DNA from 2 places in the Paenibacillus sp. CB74 genome. Region 2 is predicted to be linked to the other one. Evidence: riboswitches for the same ligand, from Rfam matches in the RefSeq annotation. Region 2 holds a riboswitch; the other holds the start of a gene.
What was found. Region 2 has a riboswitch for glycine ahead of gcvT (glycine cleavage system aminomethyltransferase GcvT). Riboswitches for the same ligand answer to the same signal wherever they lie in the genome.
Positions count from the first base shown of each region.

Region 1: linked by a shared signal. The riboswitch ahead of sdaAB (L-serine ammonia-lyase, iron-sulfur-dependent subunit beta) and the one ahead of gcvT (glycine cleavage system aminomethyltransferase GcvT) in region 2 are both predicted to bind glycine.

Region 1 is NZ_CM146009.1:4,815,865-4,824,576, reverse strand. It holds gene pstA (phosphate ABC transporter permease PstA) at 1-248, shown strand, start outside; gene pstB (phosphate ABC transporter ATP-binding protein PstB) at 261-1,016, shown strand; gene ACX9NY_RS21220 (phosphotransferase enzyme family protein) at 1,256-2,233, shown strand; glycine riboswitch at 2,587-2,709, shown strand; glycine riboswitch at 2,714-2,848, shown strand; gene sdaAB (L-serine ammonia-lyase, iron-sulfur-dependent subunit beta) at 2,961-3,650, shown strand; gene sdaAA (L-serine ammonia-lyase, iron-sulfur-dependent, subunit alpha) at 3,640-4,617, shown strand; gene ACX9NY_RS21205 (alpha-glycosidase) at 4,791-6,551, opposite strand; gene ACX9NY_RS21200 (response regulator transcription factor) at 6,795-7,478, shown strand; gene ACX9NY_RS21195 (HAMP domain-containing sensor histidine kinase) at 7,535-8,712, shown strand, end outside.
Region 2 is NZ_CM146009.1:93,126-101,837, forward strand. It holds gene ptsG (glucose-specific PTS transporter subunit IIBC) at 1-292, shown strand, start outside; gene ACX9NY_RS00450 (HPr family phosphocarrier protein) at 370-645, shown strand; gene ptsP (phosphoenolpyruvate--protein phosphotransferase) at 638-2,350, shown strand; gene gcvPB (aminomethyl-transferring glycine dehydrogenase subunit GcvPB) at 2,563-4,146, opposite strand; gene gcvPA (aminomethyl-transferring glycine dehydrogenase subunit GcvPA) at 4,143-5,498, opposite strand; gene gcvT (glycine cleavage system aminomethyltransferase GcvT) at 5,495-6,631, opposite strand; glycine riboswitch at 6,850-6,950, opposite strand; glycine riboswitch at 6,954-7,076, opposite strand; gene gcvH (glycine cleavage system protein GcvH) at 7,420-7,812, shown strand; gene ACX9NY_RS00480 (PTS mannitol transporter subunit IIBC) at 8,232-8,712, shown strand, end outside.

The DNA.
Region 1 (8,712 bases), 2.1 Mb from region 2:
TGAGTAGTCCGCCATTGGACTTTACAGATTGGAATCCGACGAGTCCGAGATCACCGCTTAATCCGTTCCGTCCGGCAGAGACACTTGCTGTCCATATCTGGAAAGTGAACAGTGAAGGCATTGGACCAGATTCCAAAGAGGTGGCAGCAGGGGCATCCGCCGTGCTTGTCATTCTCGTGCTGGCGTTCAATCTAAGTGCGCGCTGGATCGGTCGGGTTGTATTCCGCCGCATGACAGCTTCGAAATAAGGAGGAACCAACATGGCCATACCTTTTGGTACGGAACAGTTAAGCATATATTATGGACATTTTCAGGCGGTCAAGCAGATCAGCCTGACGTTTCCCGAATCGAGTGTAACGGCACTTATCGGGCCGTCTGGGTGTGGTAAATCTACGTTCCTACGGTCGCTTAACCGAATGAACGACGAGATCGCCGGTTCCCGCACAGAGGGACATATCTGGATGGATGGTAACGATCTGAATGAGCCTGGAACCGATGTAATCAAGCTTCGCCAGAAGATTGGCATGGTGTGGCAGAAGCCGAATCCTTTTCATAAGTCCATCTACAACAATATCGCGTTTGGCCCCCGCTACCGTGGTACGAAGAGTAAGAAGGCACTGGATGAGATTGTGGAAAAAAGCTTGCGTCGTGCTGCGCTTTGGGACGAAGTGAAAGACAGACTGAATGAATCAGCCTTGTCTCTCTCAGGTGGACAACAGCAGCGGTTATGTATCGCCCGCGCCTTGTCTGTTGATCCGCAGATTCTGCTGCTCGATGAGCCTGCATCTGCACTAGACCCGGTATCCACGGGTAAAGTTGAAGAATTGATTACCGAGCTCAAGAAGGAGCTGCGGATTGTTATTGTTACCCATAACATGCAGCAGGCAGCACGTATTTCGGATTATACAGCTTACTTTTATCTGGGCAGCATGATTGAGCACGGGGATACAGAGCATATTTTCACGAACCCGGACAATCGTCTGACGCAAGAATACATTATGGGGCGTTTCGGATAATTGGATCATGGAGTGGAGTGTCACATAGAGCAACAGACAGAGAGATGAAGAAATAAATAGAGACAGAAGCACAATGCCTGGACGTTTGTTCGGGGGTTGTGCTTTTTATTTTATAATTACAGTGGGATTTTCTGTATGCAGGATCAACATTATGCTACGATATTTAGTACAAAGATAGCGTTTACATAAATTTAAAGGAGATGTTGATAATCACTACGGATCAGAGGTCTTACTACCATGTGGCAACACAGGTCATACAGAATTACGCGATTGAAAAACCTGTCGTTTCCTATATTCGTCATAACGAGAATCTGACGTATCATGTCGTTGATGAAGCAAGCGGGCAGAAGTATCTGCTCCGTATCCATCAAGCAGCATATGCAAGTATGTCAGGCATTCAGCACACGCCTTCTGCATTGGAGGCAGAGATGGACCTGCTTCATGAGTTAAATGCAACAACAGCATTACGCGTCCAACATCCGGTACGCAATGTATCGGGAGATTGGGTCACGTTATGGACAAGTGAAGAAGGTAAAGAAATCTGCTGTACAGTACTGGAGTGGATTGAGGGCAGGGACATCCAACAGGGAGAACGCCTGACAACAGAGCAGATATATGATCTTGGTGCTCAGCTGCAGATGCTTCATCAATATGGACGTGTGGAGAATCAGACAGATCGAACTAAGGTACGCCCGGCATATGGCAATGGCCATGAGAATTTGGTCATGCTAGGGCAGCTGGAAGAGGGAGTCCGATTGGGAATTTTTACAACGGAAGACTTCGATCTGCTTCGGGAGACGTTTGAGAACATTAACGAGCAGTTAGGAGCGTACCCTCTCGATGAAAAGACCTGGGGCGTTATTCATGGAGATATTACTCGCAATAATCTGCTGATCACGGATCAGGGGATGTCCATGATTGATTTTTGTCTACACGGTTATGGTTATTATCTTTTTGATGCCGGGGGGGCAGCGCTTATATTTAATCGGGAGGAACGTGACATATTCTTATCTGGATACACAAAACAGATCGCACCACTGACGGATCGAGATATCCGTTTAATGGAAGGGTTCATGCTGATCTTTACACTTGGTTATTATGCTTTTCAGATGGCGAACGAGTCTAGGCACGAATGGATGAAAGATCGCATGCCGAAGTTATGCAGCAAGTATTGCAGACCTTATGTACAGAACGAGAGTATCTTCTACGAACTGTGAATTATAATTCAGATGTGCAGATCCGGAAGGGCTATGAACAGGTAGTTCAAAAATCATGGTTGCCTGAATACCCGAACAGTTTCGTGGATAATATCATAAATAGTAGTAAGCGCTTTATGAATTGAAGGGAAATGAAATAATCTGTTTAAAAAATTTCTTTTACCGAATTAATGTGATGAAAGCTGACAAAATATTCTGGTTTTCATCGAATCAATCGAAAATGAAGGAAAAACATCTAAAGAAATCGTTAAGTTTGTTGACACTGATCTTCCGGTCGATTAATCTTAATGAAGAAGAATGAACGATTTCCATTACTGTTCTGACATACGCTCAGAATGGTTCCATACAGCGGATGATAACGAGCGGGAGAGACCTGAGTTAGCCGAGCAATGGCTAGTGTTCAGGCACCGAAGGAGCAAGCTGCTGCGCACCCGGCCCAGTGGTTAATCTCTCAGGTAAATGTACCATCGTTGGACGCAACTCTGGAGAGTGCGCGAACTGCGCCACCCAAGGGGTATATGATCAGTCAGTCTGGTGACTTGTCTGCAATTGTAGGGCATGCACCTTGTCGTGAGACACTGCTGATCGTGAAACTCTCAGGTATCGAGGACAGAGAGAGGGCCTGTGGCCTTCTTCTGTCCTTTTTTGATGTCATCATTCAGTAATAAAGGAACATTATGGCATGGGATCTGGATGGAAATGACGAATACAATTGGAGGGTTATGAGGTGCGATTTAAAGATGTTTTCTCAATTATTGGTCCGTCGATGACGGGGCCTTCAAGTTCACATACAGCTGGAGCAGCAAGACTGGGAAGAATTGCGCGTCAGTGGCTAGGTTGTACGCCTGAACGTGCCCGGCTGACGCTCTACGGTTCATTTGCTGATACGTATCAGGGCCACGGAACAGATCTGGCACTGATCGGCGGTCTGCTGGATTATGTTACAGACGATCCGCGCATCCCGGATGCGGAGCAATACGCAGAGGAAGCGGGTATGGAGGTTGAGTTTTATACAAGCGGTCTGCCTGCTCCTCATCCCAATACGGTCAAAATTGAGTTGTGGCATGAAGGGCGTACATGTTCCTTAATCGGTGCTTCTATTGGTGGTGGTAGTGTGTCGGTGCATGCGATGAATGATTTTCGTGTCCAGATTAGTGGTGAGTTTCCGACACTCGTGCTGCGACATGCAGACAAGGCAGGGGTGCTTGCCTCGGTAACGTCCACGATCAGTTCATCTGGGGTTAACATCGGGTATATGCAGGTGGATCGGAAAGCCCGTGATGGCGAAGCACTTACTGCGATGGAGATGGACGGCGTGCCGAATCCTGATATGCTCAAGCGTCTAAAAGAGCTGGATCATGTACTGGACATTCGTGTCATCGATTTGAAGAGAGGAGTTGATTCGGATGCGATTTAAACATTTACATGAACTGAATACGATCTGTACAGCGGAATCCAAAACGATTGCTCAATTGATGATCGAGGAGCAGGTTCAGGAGACCAATACACCGGAAGCGGATGTTGTGAAACAGATGTCTGAATATTATCAGGTGATGAAGGAAGCGGTGCGTAAAGGGTTAACGGAAGATACCACATCACGTAGTGGATTAACGGGTGGAGACGGTAAAAAAATGGCCGAGTACATTCGCAAAGGTGAGACTTGCTCAGGAGATGCTTCCGCACTTGCCATGGCGTATGCCCTGTGTGTATCTGAAGTGAATGCCTCCATGGGCCGGATTGTGGCAACACCTACAGCCGGTTCCTGCGGCATCATCCCTGGTGTTTTTATCAGCTCACAGGAGCGATTTGGCTGGACGGACGAACATTTGGTGAATGGGTTGTTCTGCGCGGGAGCGATTGGTTATGTTATTGCCAACAATTCATTTATCTCTGGTGCAGAAGGTGGCTGTCAGGCAGAAGTGGGTTCCGCGATCGGCATGGCTGCGGGTGCCATGGTTGAACTGCGTGGAGGTACACCGGAACAGGTCGTTCATGCCGTTGGTCTAGCGTTAAAAAATACACTGGGCCTGATCTGCGATCCGGTCGCAGGTCTCGTTGAAATTCCATGCATCGTACGTAACGGACTGGGTGCCGTTACGGCGCTGGCTGCGGCCGACATGGCATTGGCCGGAGTGCGTAGTGCTATTCCGTCAGATGAAGTCATCGACGTGATGCTGGAAGTAGGCAGTGCGATGCCGAGCCGCCACCGGGAGACAGCCCAAGGTGGGTTGGCTCAGACACCAACGGGTCGCAAAATGATGCAGAAGCTGGCTAAACCGAAGGCCAAGCGTGCAGAGCCTGAGACGGAGTCGAAGCCAGCGGATGCTGACACAGCTACAAGTGGGACGGATACTGTTCAAGCGGAAACGGATCCTCAGGTTTAATCTGAACGGGGGTCACCGAGGAATAACCAGTGACATGATGATGTATAACGGCGATATAAAAACAAGCGTCCGCGAACCCGAATTCGGGTTCTGCAGGACGCTTGTTTAATGCCGCCAAATGATGTGAAGCTAGGCTACTTATAAGTGACTTCAGATGTATCTGTATTATGAATCTAGTCCTGGCTTACAGCCGTACTCAGTACGGCATATCCATACGCGGGCAATTCAATGGCATACACGCCATCATCCTTGGCGGTACGATGGTTTCCACCGAATAGCTCGGTCCATTCCTCGTCACCCGCCTCCAGCTCGACAATAGCCGTCTCTTCCGAGCGATTGAACAGAACCAGAATGCGTTCCTCTTCATTCTGCCGTTCGAATACCAATTGGCTGCCATCCGAGCGAGCCTGCAGGAAACGAACGGTGCCTTCTGCACGCAGGGCAGGATGAGCATGACGCAGGGAGATCAGTTTCTGATAAAAGTCTAGCAGCTCACGGTCCTGCTTCGCTTCATCCCATTCCATGCATTTACGGCAGCCCGGATCATGGTCACCGTCCATGCCAATCTCGTCTCCGTAATAGATGCACGGCGCGCCCATGTAACTGAACTGGAATAACGCAGCTAGCTTCATCTTGCGCTGGTCGCCTTCACATAGCGTGAGCAGCCGCGGGGTATCGTGACTGTCCAGCAGGTTGAATGCAACTTCGCTGGCTTGAAGCGGATAACGGGATAATTGCCGACCGATGGAGTTCGCGAACTGTTCGGCATGCATTGTATTTTTTACAAAGAAAGCATTCACAGCATCGGTAAACGGATAGTTCATGGACGCATCGAACTGGTCGCCTTGAAGCCAGGAGGAGGACTCATTCCATACTTCGCCCAGAATATAGGCATCCGGATTAGCATCTTTGACTACTCGGCGGAAATCACGCCAGAAGGCATCATCCACTTCGTCGGCAACATCCAATCGCCATCCGTCTGCACCCACTTCCTTAATCCAGTACTCGGCAACCTCCAGCAGATAGGCCTTAACCTCGGGATTCTCCGTATTCAACTTAGGCATGTGCGCTTCGAATCCGAAAGTCTCATACGTAGGAATGCCGTCTTTCACGTCCAGCGGGAATTCATGTACATGGAACCAGTCCTTGTATTTGGATTGTTCTCCGTTCTTCTGCACATCCACAAACGGGGCAAACGTCTTCCCGGAATGGTTGAACACAGCATCCAGCAAGACGCGAATTCCACGTGCGTGGCACAGCTCGACCAGTCGCTTCACGGTATCTGCGTCACCAAAATGCCGGTCTACCCGCAGGTAGTCTTCGGTATCGTATTTGTGATTGGTGGTAGCTTCAAAGATGGGTGTGAAGTAGATCGCATTAATGCCCAGATCACTGATGTAATCCAGATGGTCGATCACACCCTGAAGGTCACCGCCGAAGAAATTGAAAGGTGTCGGCTCGCCACCCCACGGTTCCACCTTTTCCGGACTAATATCCGGGTTGCCGTTCGCGAATCGTTCAGGGAAAATCTGATAGAACACGGCATCCTTAACCCATGCAGGGGGTGTGAATACAGCTCCTGCATGAATATAAGGGAACTGGAACATACGACCCGGATCGTCCGGTTCTTCTTCCTGGAAGTCCGTCTCGGTCATCCAAATCTGTTCATCTCCACTTTTGAGAAGAAAAGAGTATTTTAGTCGGTGGTAGGGAGGTTTCACCTCGCCCTCGAAGTAATCGAACATCGAGTCAGAGGTGAACTTTGTTAAAGGAACCAGCGCTTTGGTTGCATCCCATGCATATTTGTCTCCAGTCAGGGCATGTACCTCAGTCAGATCATTCTTTTTGGCGCGCAGGCGCAGATGAATTGTGTCTTGGTCATAGGCATAGGCCCAATTGCGTTTCGGTTGATGATAGATGGCTTCCAGCAGCATAATGAAATTCCTCCCGTCAGGTGTAGGTATAATATGTACTTGGTCGATTTGATTGATATAACATTCCCCACGTTAATGGATAAGCTATAATTAGAATGTGTGGTAACGTAAAGGAATTCAACATGGCTTCAACAAGATAACAAGATAACAAGATTTGAATCCATCTGTTATAGATAGCTTTTTTATGATGATGCTCAGATATATCATTAACCCAATGGGGGCGGAAAGGAAACGAATATTCGAATGAAAACCAAACTGTTATACATTGAAGATGATACGGAGATTGCAACTTGGGTCAGAGCCGATCTGGAGGAGCGTGGTTATGAGGTGGTATGGCTCGGCAGTGGTGAAGGTGCAGCGGAGGCTGCTGTTGGTTGCTCACTCATTATTCTGGATGTCATGCTGCCCGGGCTGGATGGATTTACGGTGGGCCAGCGACTGAAAAAAGAACATCCAGCCGTGCCCATTGTCATGCTCTCGGCCAGAACGTCCATTGACGACAAGTTGCACGGTCTCGATTTTGCCGATGACTATGTAACGAAACCATTTCACCCCGATGAACTGGCTGCCCGGATTGAGGTCCAACTGCGTAAGGCGGGAACTGCGGTCTCATCGGATACAGCTCTGAAGCTGGATCATCTCTCCATCTATGAGAAGGACAACCGCATCGTCAATGAGGAGACGGGGGATGAAATTGTTTTATCGGGGAAACAGTTCCACATCTTCGCTTACCTGCTACGACATATGGGCATGATTCGAACCAAAGAGCAGATCTATGAAGCCGTCTGGAACGAGCCTTATCTGGATGGGGACAAGACTTTAATGGTACATATTCGACATCTTCGCGAGAAGCTGGAGCTTGACCCGGCCAATCCAGTCGTTATTCAGACGGTCCGCGGTGTGGGATATCGTGTGAAGAAGCCATGATCCGACGGTTCAGAGCACGGAAGACGATGAATGGAGAACGCAAAGGAGAACCGCGCATGGTTCCTAAGCATAAGCAAACCAGGCAGGGCAAGCTACGCTTTGGGCGGTCCTTGATGTCCAGATATATCATCCTGATTCTGGCGGCCGTATTATTCGTGCCCGTCGTTCTGCCGATCATATCCATCATATATGTTGTCGTAGTGAACAACACAAATACGAATCAAGCGGCACCGTACGGTGATGTTACCCGGATCAGTAACCTATGGTCGCGTGAAGCGGTGAACCTGAATGGTGCTTCAGATGAGGAGATTAAGGCCCGTTTGGAGCAATTACATGCATCGTACCCCAAGTCTTCCATGTATCGTGTGAATGCGAGCGGTGAGACCCTCTTTATTCTCGGTGGTGAAGATGTAACGCTTCTGAATTCCACATCGCCGGATGGCGGGACAGACACGACATTGAGATGGTCACTGGATTCCGGGAAAACGGCAGAGACTCGAATTCCGGCCATATGGAATGTGAGCAACACGGTTCAATTCATGAAAGAAGCTTCCTATCGAGATCCGCTAACCGTAGTTACATACATCGGTGGAGGTGAAAAGGACAAGGGACAGGGCTTCATGATCATAGAAGTGCCACGATCACTTCTGCAAACGACACAGAGTAACTGGCCGATGGAGCTCCTGTATCTTGGCATTGTGATGACGATCATCTTCATGATTTTCATCATCATGTCGATTCTCTTCTTCGCGCGCATTCGCAAACGACTTATTCGCTTACAGACGGCGATGATGACCCCGGGCAAGGAGGGCATTCCGCTTCCGGTTGATATCCGCCGGTCAGATGAGATCGGTCAACTGGAGGAATCATTTAACCAGATGGTGCATCAACTGTCCGATAGCCGCCAGCGTGAGCGTGAGGAAGAACAATTGCGCAAACGTCTGATTGCGGGGCTTTCCCACGATCTACGCACCCCGCTAACGGTGATTCGTGGACATATGCATGCTTTGCATAAGGAAGCGCTAAGCGAGCAAGGTGACCGTTCATTACATCGCATGGAAGCGAAGATGGAGGATCTCGGCGGGCTCATTGACAACATGTTATCCTATAATTTGCTCACGAGCGGTAAATATACGCTGAAGCTGGAAGAGAAAGATATGCTGCGGATTGTCAGAGAAACGGCAGCGGCCTGGTATCCGGTCTGGGAGAAAGAGCAATTCGAAATTGATATTGA
Region 2 (8,712 bases):
TAGCAAACACGCCGTGGGCATCATGTCCGACGGAGGCAAGGAAGTGCTTGTTCATATAGGTGTCAATACGGTGAAGCTGAAGGGTCAAGGCTTTAACGTACTGGTACAGGAAGGTGATCTGGTATCGGCGGGTCAGCCGATTATGGAAGTGGATCTGGAGTATGTGAAAGCAAACGCTCCATCGATCATTTCGCCAGTTATTTTCACCAACCTGCCAGAGGGCTCCACGGTAACCCTGAAGAAGAGTGGAGTGCTCAAAGTTGGCGATCAGCCAATCATTGAGATAAAATAAGAAGTGTTACGACGATGGCAAGCAAGTGTAAATATATGCAATGCCTAAACCAAACTACTGAAAGTGAGATGATTGTAATGCAACAAACATTCAGAATTACAGACGAAGATGGTATCCACGCACGTCCGGCGACAGCCCTGGTTAATACAGCAAACAAATTCAAAGGTGCAGAATCCTTTGCAGAAGCTAACGGTAAAAAAGTAACGTTGAAATCCATCTTGGGTGTTCTTTCCCTCGGATTGGAACAAGGCGACACCATCAGCATTATCGTTGAAGGCGAAGGCGAAGCTGAAGCTCTTCAAGCTTTGACTGACGTTATGGTTAACGAAGGGTTGGGCGAAATTAATGCTTAATGTCTCCGGGATCGCGGCTTCGGCGGGTATTGCTATCGCCAAGGCGTTTATCTTGGAGCATCCTGACTACTCTGTAGAAAAACGCCAAATTAACGACGTTGACGCAGAGATCGCAAAACTCGACTCAGCTCTGGGCAAGTCCCAGGCTGAGCTTGAGGCGATCAAAGAGCGTACTTTACAAGAGCTTGGCGAGAAAAAAGCAGAGATTTTTGCTTCGCATTTGCTCATTTTGAATGACCCGGAATTGATTGATCCGGTTAAAGCGAGTATTGCTGATAACATGATCAATGCAGAATATGCTTTGAATGAAACGGCATCGCAATTTATCTCCATGTTTGAGAACATGAAGAGTGCCTACCTGCAGGAACGTGCAGCAGATATGCGTGACGTTACCAAACGTGTGCTAAATCACTTGCTTGGTATCGACTTCATGAGTCCGGCTGAGATCAATGAAGAAGTGATCGTGCTTGCGGAGGATCTGACGCCTTCCGATACGGCTCAATTGAATCGCCAATTTGTTAAAGGTTTCGCAACTAACATTGGTGGACGTACTTCTCACTCCGCAATCATGGCTCGCTCTCTTGAAATTCCAGCTGTTGTTGGAACCAAGGACATCTTGGCTCAAGCGAAACAAGGCGATATGATCATTGTTGATGGTCTGGATGGTCACGTACTGGTTAACCCTACTGATGAAGTTATTGCTGAATACCGTACCAAACAGGAACAGTATGATGCACAACGTGCAGAGTGGAGAAAACTGCGTGATGAGCCAACAGTAACCGTGGACAACGTTCATGTTGAACTTGCAGCCAATATCGGTACACCAAATGATGTAACGGGTGTTCTGGAGAATGGCGGCGAGGCTGTAGGCCTGTACCGTACCGAGTTCCTGTACATGGGTAGAGACAAGCTTCCTTCCGAAGACATTCAGTATAATGCTTACAAAGCGGTACTGGAAAAAATGGAAGGCAAACCTGTTGTTGTTCGTACACTCGACATCGGTGGAGACAAAGAACTTCCATATCTGGATCTGCCAAAAGAAATGAATCCATTCCTCGGTTTCCGCGCAGTTCGTCTGTGTCTGGACCGTCTGGATATCTTCCGTACACAATTGCGTGCATTGCTGCGGGCAAGCGTACATGGAAACCTGCGTGTCATGTTCCCAATGATCGCAACACTGGGTGAATTCCGTGAAGCAAAAGCTGTCTTGCTCGAAGAGAAAGAGAAGCTGGTTGCTGAAGGTATTGCTGTTTCTGACAGCATTCAACTCGGAATCATGGTCGAAATTCCTTCGACTGCAGTTCTCGCGGATCAGTTTGCCAAAGAAGTGGATTTCTTCAGTATCGGAACGAACGATCTGATTCAATACACTATGGCTGCAGACCGTATGAACGAACGTGTATCGTATCTGTACCAACCTTACAACCCAGCCATTTTGCGTTTGGTTAAAATGGTTATCGATGCAGCGCATCGTGAAGGCAAATGGGTTGGCATGTGCGGTGAGATGGCAGGAGACGAAACAGCAATTCCATTGCTGCTCGGCCTTGGATTGGATGAGTTCAGCATGAGCGCAACATCCATTCTGCCAGCTCGTAGTCAGATCACCAAGCTGTCCCGTGCGGATATGCAGGAACTGGCTGCTAAAGCTCTGGATATGCAAACGGCTGAACAAGTCGTTGAATTGGTTCAAAGCATTCAAGCATAATGTAATTTTAAGGGGTTTCCACCCGATTTTAAGGGTTTCTTTTTCCGATAAAAAGCTGCAGTCGTGCAGCAATTTTGCCGGTATCCGCGATTCATTGTGGATATCGGCTTTTTTTGTTATGAGCGGGGTAATATGATTCGGAGGGAAGGCAATTCGAAAAGCTCTTGCTGATTGGAATGTCAGCAAGAGCTTCTGTGAGAACAATGATTAGATTAACTGCAAGCGCAGTTCAGTACAGGTTTACGAGCTGCTGTTGTTTCATCCAGACGAGTGACCGGTGTTCCGTAAGGTGCGTTGAGTACCAACTCTGGTGTCTCTTCCGCTTCTTTGGCAATCCGTATCATCGTATCAATGAATCCATCCAGCGTTTCTTTGCTTTCGGTTTCCGTCGGCTCGATCATGATGCATTCTTCAACGTTGAGCGGAAAGTACACCGTTGGCGGGTGATATCCAAAATCAAGTAATCGTTTGGCAACATCCAGTGTACGCACACCATACTGCTTCAATCCCCGACCAGACATGACGAATTCATGTTTGCATACCCCTGGATACGGAATCTCGTAGTAAGGTGCGAGACGGGCCATCATATAGTTGGCATTCAGTACGGCACACTCCGATACACGGCGTAAGCCTTCCGGTCCATAGGTGCGAATGTAGGCATAGGCACGTACCAAAATACCGAAGTTGCCATAATACGCTTTGACCCGGCCAATGGATTGATCTCCTTCACGGTCCAGTGAATACACACCATCATCATTCTTGATCACCATCGGTTTAGGCAGGAACGGGATCAGACGGTTCTTCACCCCGACGGGTCCGGCACCAGGTCCACCACCGCCATGAGGCGTGCTCATCGTTTTGTGCAAGTTCAGATGCACCACGTCAAAGCCCATATCACCCGGACGGGTAATGCCCATAATGGCATTGGAGTTCGCGCCATCGTAGTACAGCAAGCCACCAGCTTGGTGTACGATGGATGCAATCTCCTGAATGTCTTTCTCGAACAAACCCAGTGTATTCGGGTTCGTCAGCATCAATGCTGCTGTATCCGTACCAACGGCTGCACGGAGTGCGTCCAGATCAACCAGTCCATCTGCGCGGGATGGAATCGTCACGGTCTCAAATCCTGCAACGGTTGCACTTGCCGGGTTGGTGCCGTGAGATGAATCGGGCACGATGACTTTGGTACGTTGTTCACCACGATCTTCGTGGTACGCACGAATCATCATAAGTCCAGTCCATTCTCCATGGGCACCAGCGGCTGGTTGCAGGGTTACCGCATCCATACCTGTCAGCCCCGCAAGGTCATTTTGCAAAGTATATAACAGTTCAAGTGCACCTTGAATGCTGGATTCATGCTGATAAGGGTGGATTTTGGCGAAACCATTGTAACGTGCAACATCCTCATTAATCTTCGGATTGTATTTCATCGTACAAGAACCCAGCGGATAAAATCCGTTATCTACGCCGAAATTACGACGGGACAGCGCAGTATAGTGTCTGATAACATCTACCTCAAATACTTCTGGCAGTGCTGCTGCTTCCGAACGGAGCATTTCCCGGGGAATCAACGTATCAACAGCCTGACGAGGAACGTCACATTCCGGCAGGGAATAAGCGACACGTCCAGGGCTGCTGAGTTCAAAGATCAAGGATTGTTCCGGAGCAGGAGATAAGGTCTGTGCGCTGAATGTTGTAGCTGTCTCAGATTGAGCCGGAGTGGAGACAGAGGCACCCATTTCAGATTGTCCTTGTCCTTGTATCGATGTTGTCGTTGTTGTCGTTTCCTGAGTCACAGCGATCCCTCCAATACTCGTGCAAATTCGTCGATCTCTTCTTTGCTACGTCGTTCGGTAACAGCAATAAGCATATGTCCGGCAAGCTCCGGATAATCACGTCCAAGTTCATAGCCACCAATAAAGCCCGCATCCAACAGTTTCAACTGAAGGGCATCCACGTCAGTTCCTTCAGGCAGCTTAATCACAAATTCATTGAAAGTTGGGGCATTAAATGTCAGGCTAACACCGGAAATCGCAGTTAATGTATTTAGGGTGTAATGACTCTTTTGCAGATTCAGATCCGCGACATCAATCATGCCTTGTTTACCCATAATGGACATATATACAGATGCGCTGAGTGCAAGCAGAGCCTGGTTGGAACAGATGTTGGATGTCGCTTTTTCGCGGCGGATGTGCTGTTCACGTGCTTGCAGTGTGAGTACAAATCCACGTTTGCCGTTGCGGTCCATTGTCTGGCCTACAATTCGGCCAGGAATTCGGCGCATATGAGGCTGGGATACGGCGAAATATCCGCATGTCGGGCCGCCGAGTGAAGCGGCGATGCCAAGGGGCTGCGCATCGCCAACAACGATGTCGGCACCCAGCTTGCCTGGGGCTTCCAGCAGACCCAGCGATAGCGGGTTAGCACTTACGACGAGCAGGCCCTTGTGCGCATGCACGAGGTCGGCCGCTTGTTTTACATTTTCCACGGCACCAAAGAAGTTCGGGCTCTGGATCATGACAGCTGCGGTATCATCCGATATGGCGGCTTGCAGGGCATCCCAGTCCGTGACCCCATCCTTATAACCGATCTCGATAATCTCCAGACGGAGTCCGTGCGCATACGCCTGCAATACCTGACGGGCTTCCGGATGAACGGTACGGGATACGATAAGCTGTTTGCGACGAGTTGCCGCTGCGGCCAGATTACCTGCTTCAGCAAAGGCGGTTGCGCCGTCATACATACTGGCATTGGCTACAGCCATACCGGTTAATTCACAAATGTAGGATTGAAATTCGAAAATAGCCTGTAGTTCACCTTGACTGATCTCAGGCTGATAAGGTGTGTAGGCAGTGTAGAACTCGGAACGTGAAATGACATGATTGATGACGGAAGGAACATGATGATCGTATATGCCTGCGCCGAGGAAGCTTGCGTGTGTTTCGAAATTGGCGTTGGCACCAGCTTGTTTGGACATGTGCCGTGTCAGCGCATATTCATCAAGTTTGGAGGATACGGGCAGCTCGCCCTGATAACGAATCTCCTGAGGAATGTCCTGGAACAGTTCCTCCAGTGAATCCACACCGATGGTTGCGAGCATGGCACTCTGATCCTGTTCTGTCATGGGAATGTAGCGGTGCTTGCTCATGATTGATCAGCTCCTTGAGTAAGTGTCTTTGACGTACGTGTCCGTTTATGAAAAGGGGTCTTTACGACCTCGGCTTTCAGTTTCTTCCCTCGGATCTCAATCTCAAGCGGGGTTCCCAGCGCAGCGTATTTGCTGTCGATGAGGGCAAGCCCCAGATTACGCTTCAATGTAGGTGATTGCGTGCCTGTTGTCACTTCACCGATCTGTACGCCTTCGGCGTAAATCGGATAGTGGGAGCGAGGAATACCGCGCTCCAGCACTTCGATGCCGACCAGTTTACGGGCGGGCCCGTCATTTTTTTGCTGTAACAAGGCTTCGTGTCCGATAAAAGGTCCAGCATTCAGTTTCACAAACATACCAACGCCAGCTTCAAGCGGAGAGATGGTTGCCGACAATTCCTGTCCATACAGGGGCAGCCTAGCTTCAAAGCGCAATGTATCTCGGGCACCAAGTCCGGTTGGCACCAGTCCGTGACCTTCGCCTGCTTGCATTAATCCGTTCCAGACGGTAGCGGCCTGATCTGCTGGAATATATAGTTCAAAGCCATCTTCACCGGTATAACCGGTACGGGACAACAGCAATTTTACTCCACAGACTTCGGCATCCTGCACAAAACGAAACGGTTCAATCGTGGATACATCCGTTTCGGTAACTTTTCCGATAATATCCACAGCCAGTGGACCTTGCAGGGCAAGTAGCGCCGTCTGCTCCGAATCGTTGGTCATGTTTACGCCAGGGATCAAGTGATCTTGCAGCCACGCCCAGTCCTTGTCGATATTGGAGGCGTTAACGACGAGCATATAATGCTGATCTTCCAGCTTATACACGAGCAGATCATCCACCACACCACCATCTGGATAACACATCAGGGTGTACTGGGCTTGACCGGGAACCAGCGTGGTTACATCATTGGTTGTCATTTGTTGCAAAAAAACTTCAGCCTGCTCACCCTGTACAGTGAATTCGCCCATATGGGATACATCAAACAGTCCAGCACGCTCACGCACCGCTTCATGTTCTTTCTGGATTCCGCTGAATTGCACCGGAAGCTCCCAGCCTCCAAAATCAATGCACCGTACGCCTTCGTATTGCTGATACAGGGGAAAGAGTGGTGTTCTAAGCAAATCGGACATCAAATCACCTCGTCATGGGCCGTCAAACGGCCGAATATGCAATCGTGGATCAATGAACCAGGGTATTTTTTAATTTATCAGCTAGAAGTCATTCGTAGATAAGTATGGTAAGGCAGCTATGGCAGCGCCGATTGAAATCCTGTTTTTCGTTTTTTTGGGAAAAAGGAAAAGGACAGGCCAAAGAATCGGCATGCCAAGTAGCACGCTGTATTCTAAGGCTCTGTCCCTTGTACCTGAGAGTTACCCCGCTGTATTGTACAACAGGTTTCCCCTTGGGTGATCATAACGCCCGTACAGGGCGAATAGATGCTCTCCAGAGTTGCGTCCCGTAAAAGTCCTTTTGCCTGAGAGATTCACCCCCGCTTATCGGTGGTTTACTCCTTCGGCGTTACCTCATGTACATCCCGAATCGGGTGTCACGGGTAATCTCTCCCTTTACATTCATCCGCGGGTATAACATAGTCCAATAAACACATTTACTCTCCTCATTAAAACGTGAATCCACTACTGATGTCAAGAACGATATCATTGATATTGAATTAAAACCGAATATTTATTGTATTTTGAATTATATTGTTCGTGTATTTAAAAAGACTGCGCTTACTATTCTAGTTTTCACCAGTATATGTAGAAAGAGTGTATTTAGGTTACGGTTTGGAGAGGCCGTCATCAAATAAATTGTGAGGTATCTTGACATTTGAATCCGAAATATCATACGCTATGTTCTGGGAAAAAGGTTAAGGTCAAAGAACGCATGCACTCATTAATGAAAAGCGAGGCGGATATCGATGAGCGAATTGAAAAGTGATTTCCTGTACAGTGAAGAGCACGAATGGGTGCAAACCGTAGGGGAGGATACTGTACGTATTGGCATTACCGAGTTCGCGCAGCATCAGCTGGGTGACATTGTGTTTGTGGAATTGCCTGACCTTGAATCCAATGTAAAAGCAGAAGACAGCATTGGAACGATTGAATCGGTCAAAACGGTGTCGGACTTGTTCTCTCCCGTCACAGGTTCAATTATTGCAGTCAATGATTCGTTGCAGGACTCACCTGAACTTGTGAACAGTTCTCCTTACGAGGAAGGCTGGATGATTGAGATCCGTGTTGAGGGAGATCTGACAGCAGCGTTGTCTGCATTGATGAATGCAGATGCGTATCGTAAACATACGGAAGAATAGGATCAACGGACTTGTACTTATTAACATATACTTTATAAAAAAATGAAATAAACTTCATATTGTTTCGACCTGTGTGAGCCGGATGCTTGCACAGGTTTTTTGTGCTTTCCAGGAATGGTTTTGAATAGGGATCGAGGCAGATTAGGGATGTAAATCACCTGATTGGACCAAGCTATAGGTTAGAAAATGATGCTGGAAATGACAAAAGTCATAGGCAGGAAAAGCCTTGTGTACCAATGGTTTTAGCCATTATGCATCAATAAAAACGATTACATAACCTAATGTTGTCATCATTGTTCATGACGAAAGTACGCTTTCATTTCATTGAACAGGAGAGCATTCTCGCTTAGGATTACAGCAGGGGAGAAATGATACCCCTTTCATAAGTCATAATCACTTGATCCAAGGAGGATAATACAATGAGTAATTTGGACCAATCGTCCAATTCCAAAGGTGGGCTACGGGTAGGTGTGCAGCGTTTTGGCCGATTCCTGAGTGGTATGGTCATGCCGAATATGGGAGCGTTCATCGCCTGGGGATTAATTACGGCCATGTTCATTCCAACAGGCTGGTTCCCTAACGAGACACTAGCACAGTTAGTTGATCCAATGATTAAATATTTGCTCCCACTGTTAATTGGTTACACCGGGGGTACGATGGTGCATGGTCAGCGTGGTGGTGTCGTAGGTGCCATTATGACCATCGGGGTCATCGTGGGTAGTGATATTCCGATGTTCCTCGGTGCCATGATTGCCGGACCACTGGCAGCATGGATCATCAAAAAATTCGATAAATCAATCGAAGGTAAAGTTAAAGCCGGATTCGAAATGCTGGTTAACAACTTCTCAGCCGGTATTATTGGCGGGATCTTGGGGATTTTTGCTCTACTGGGTATTGGGC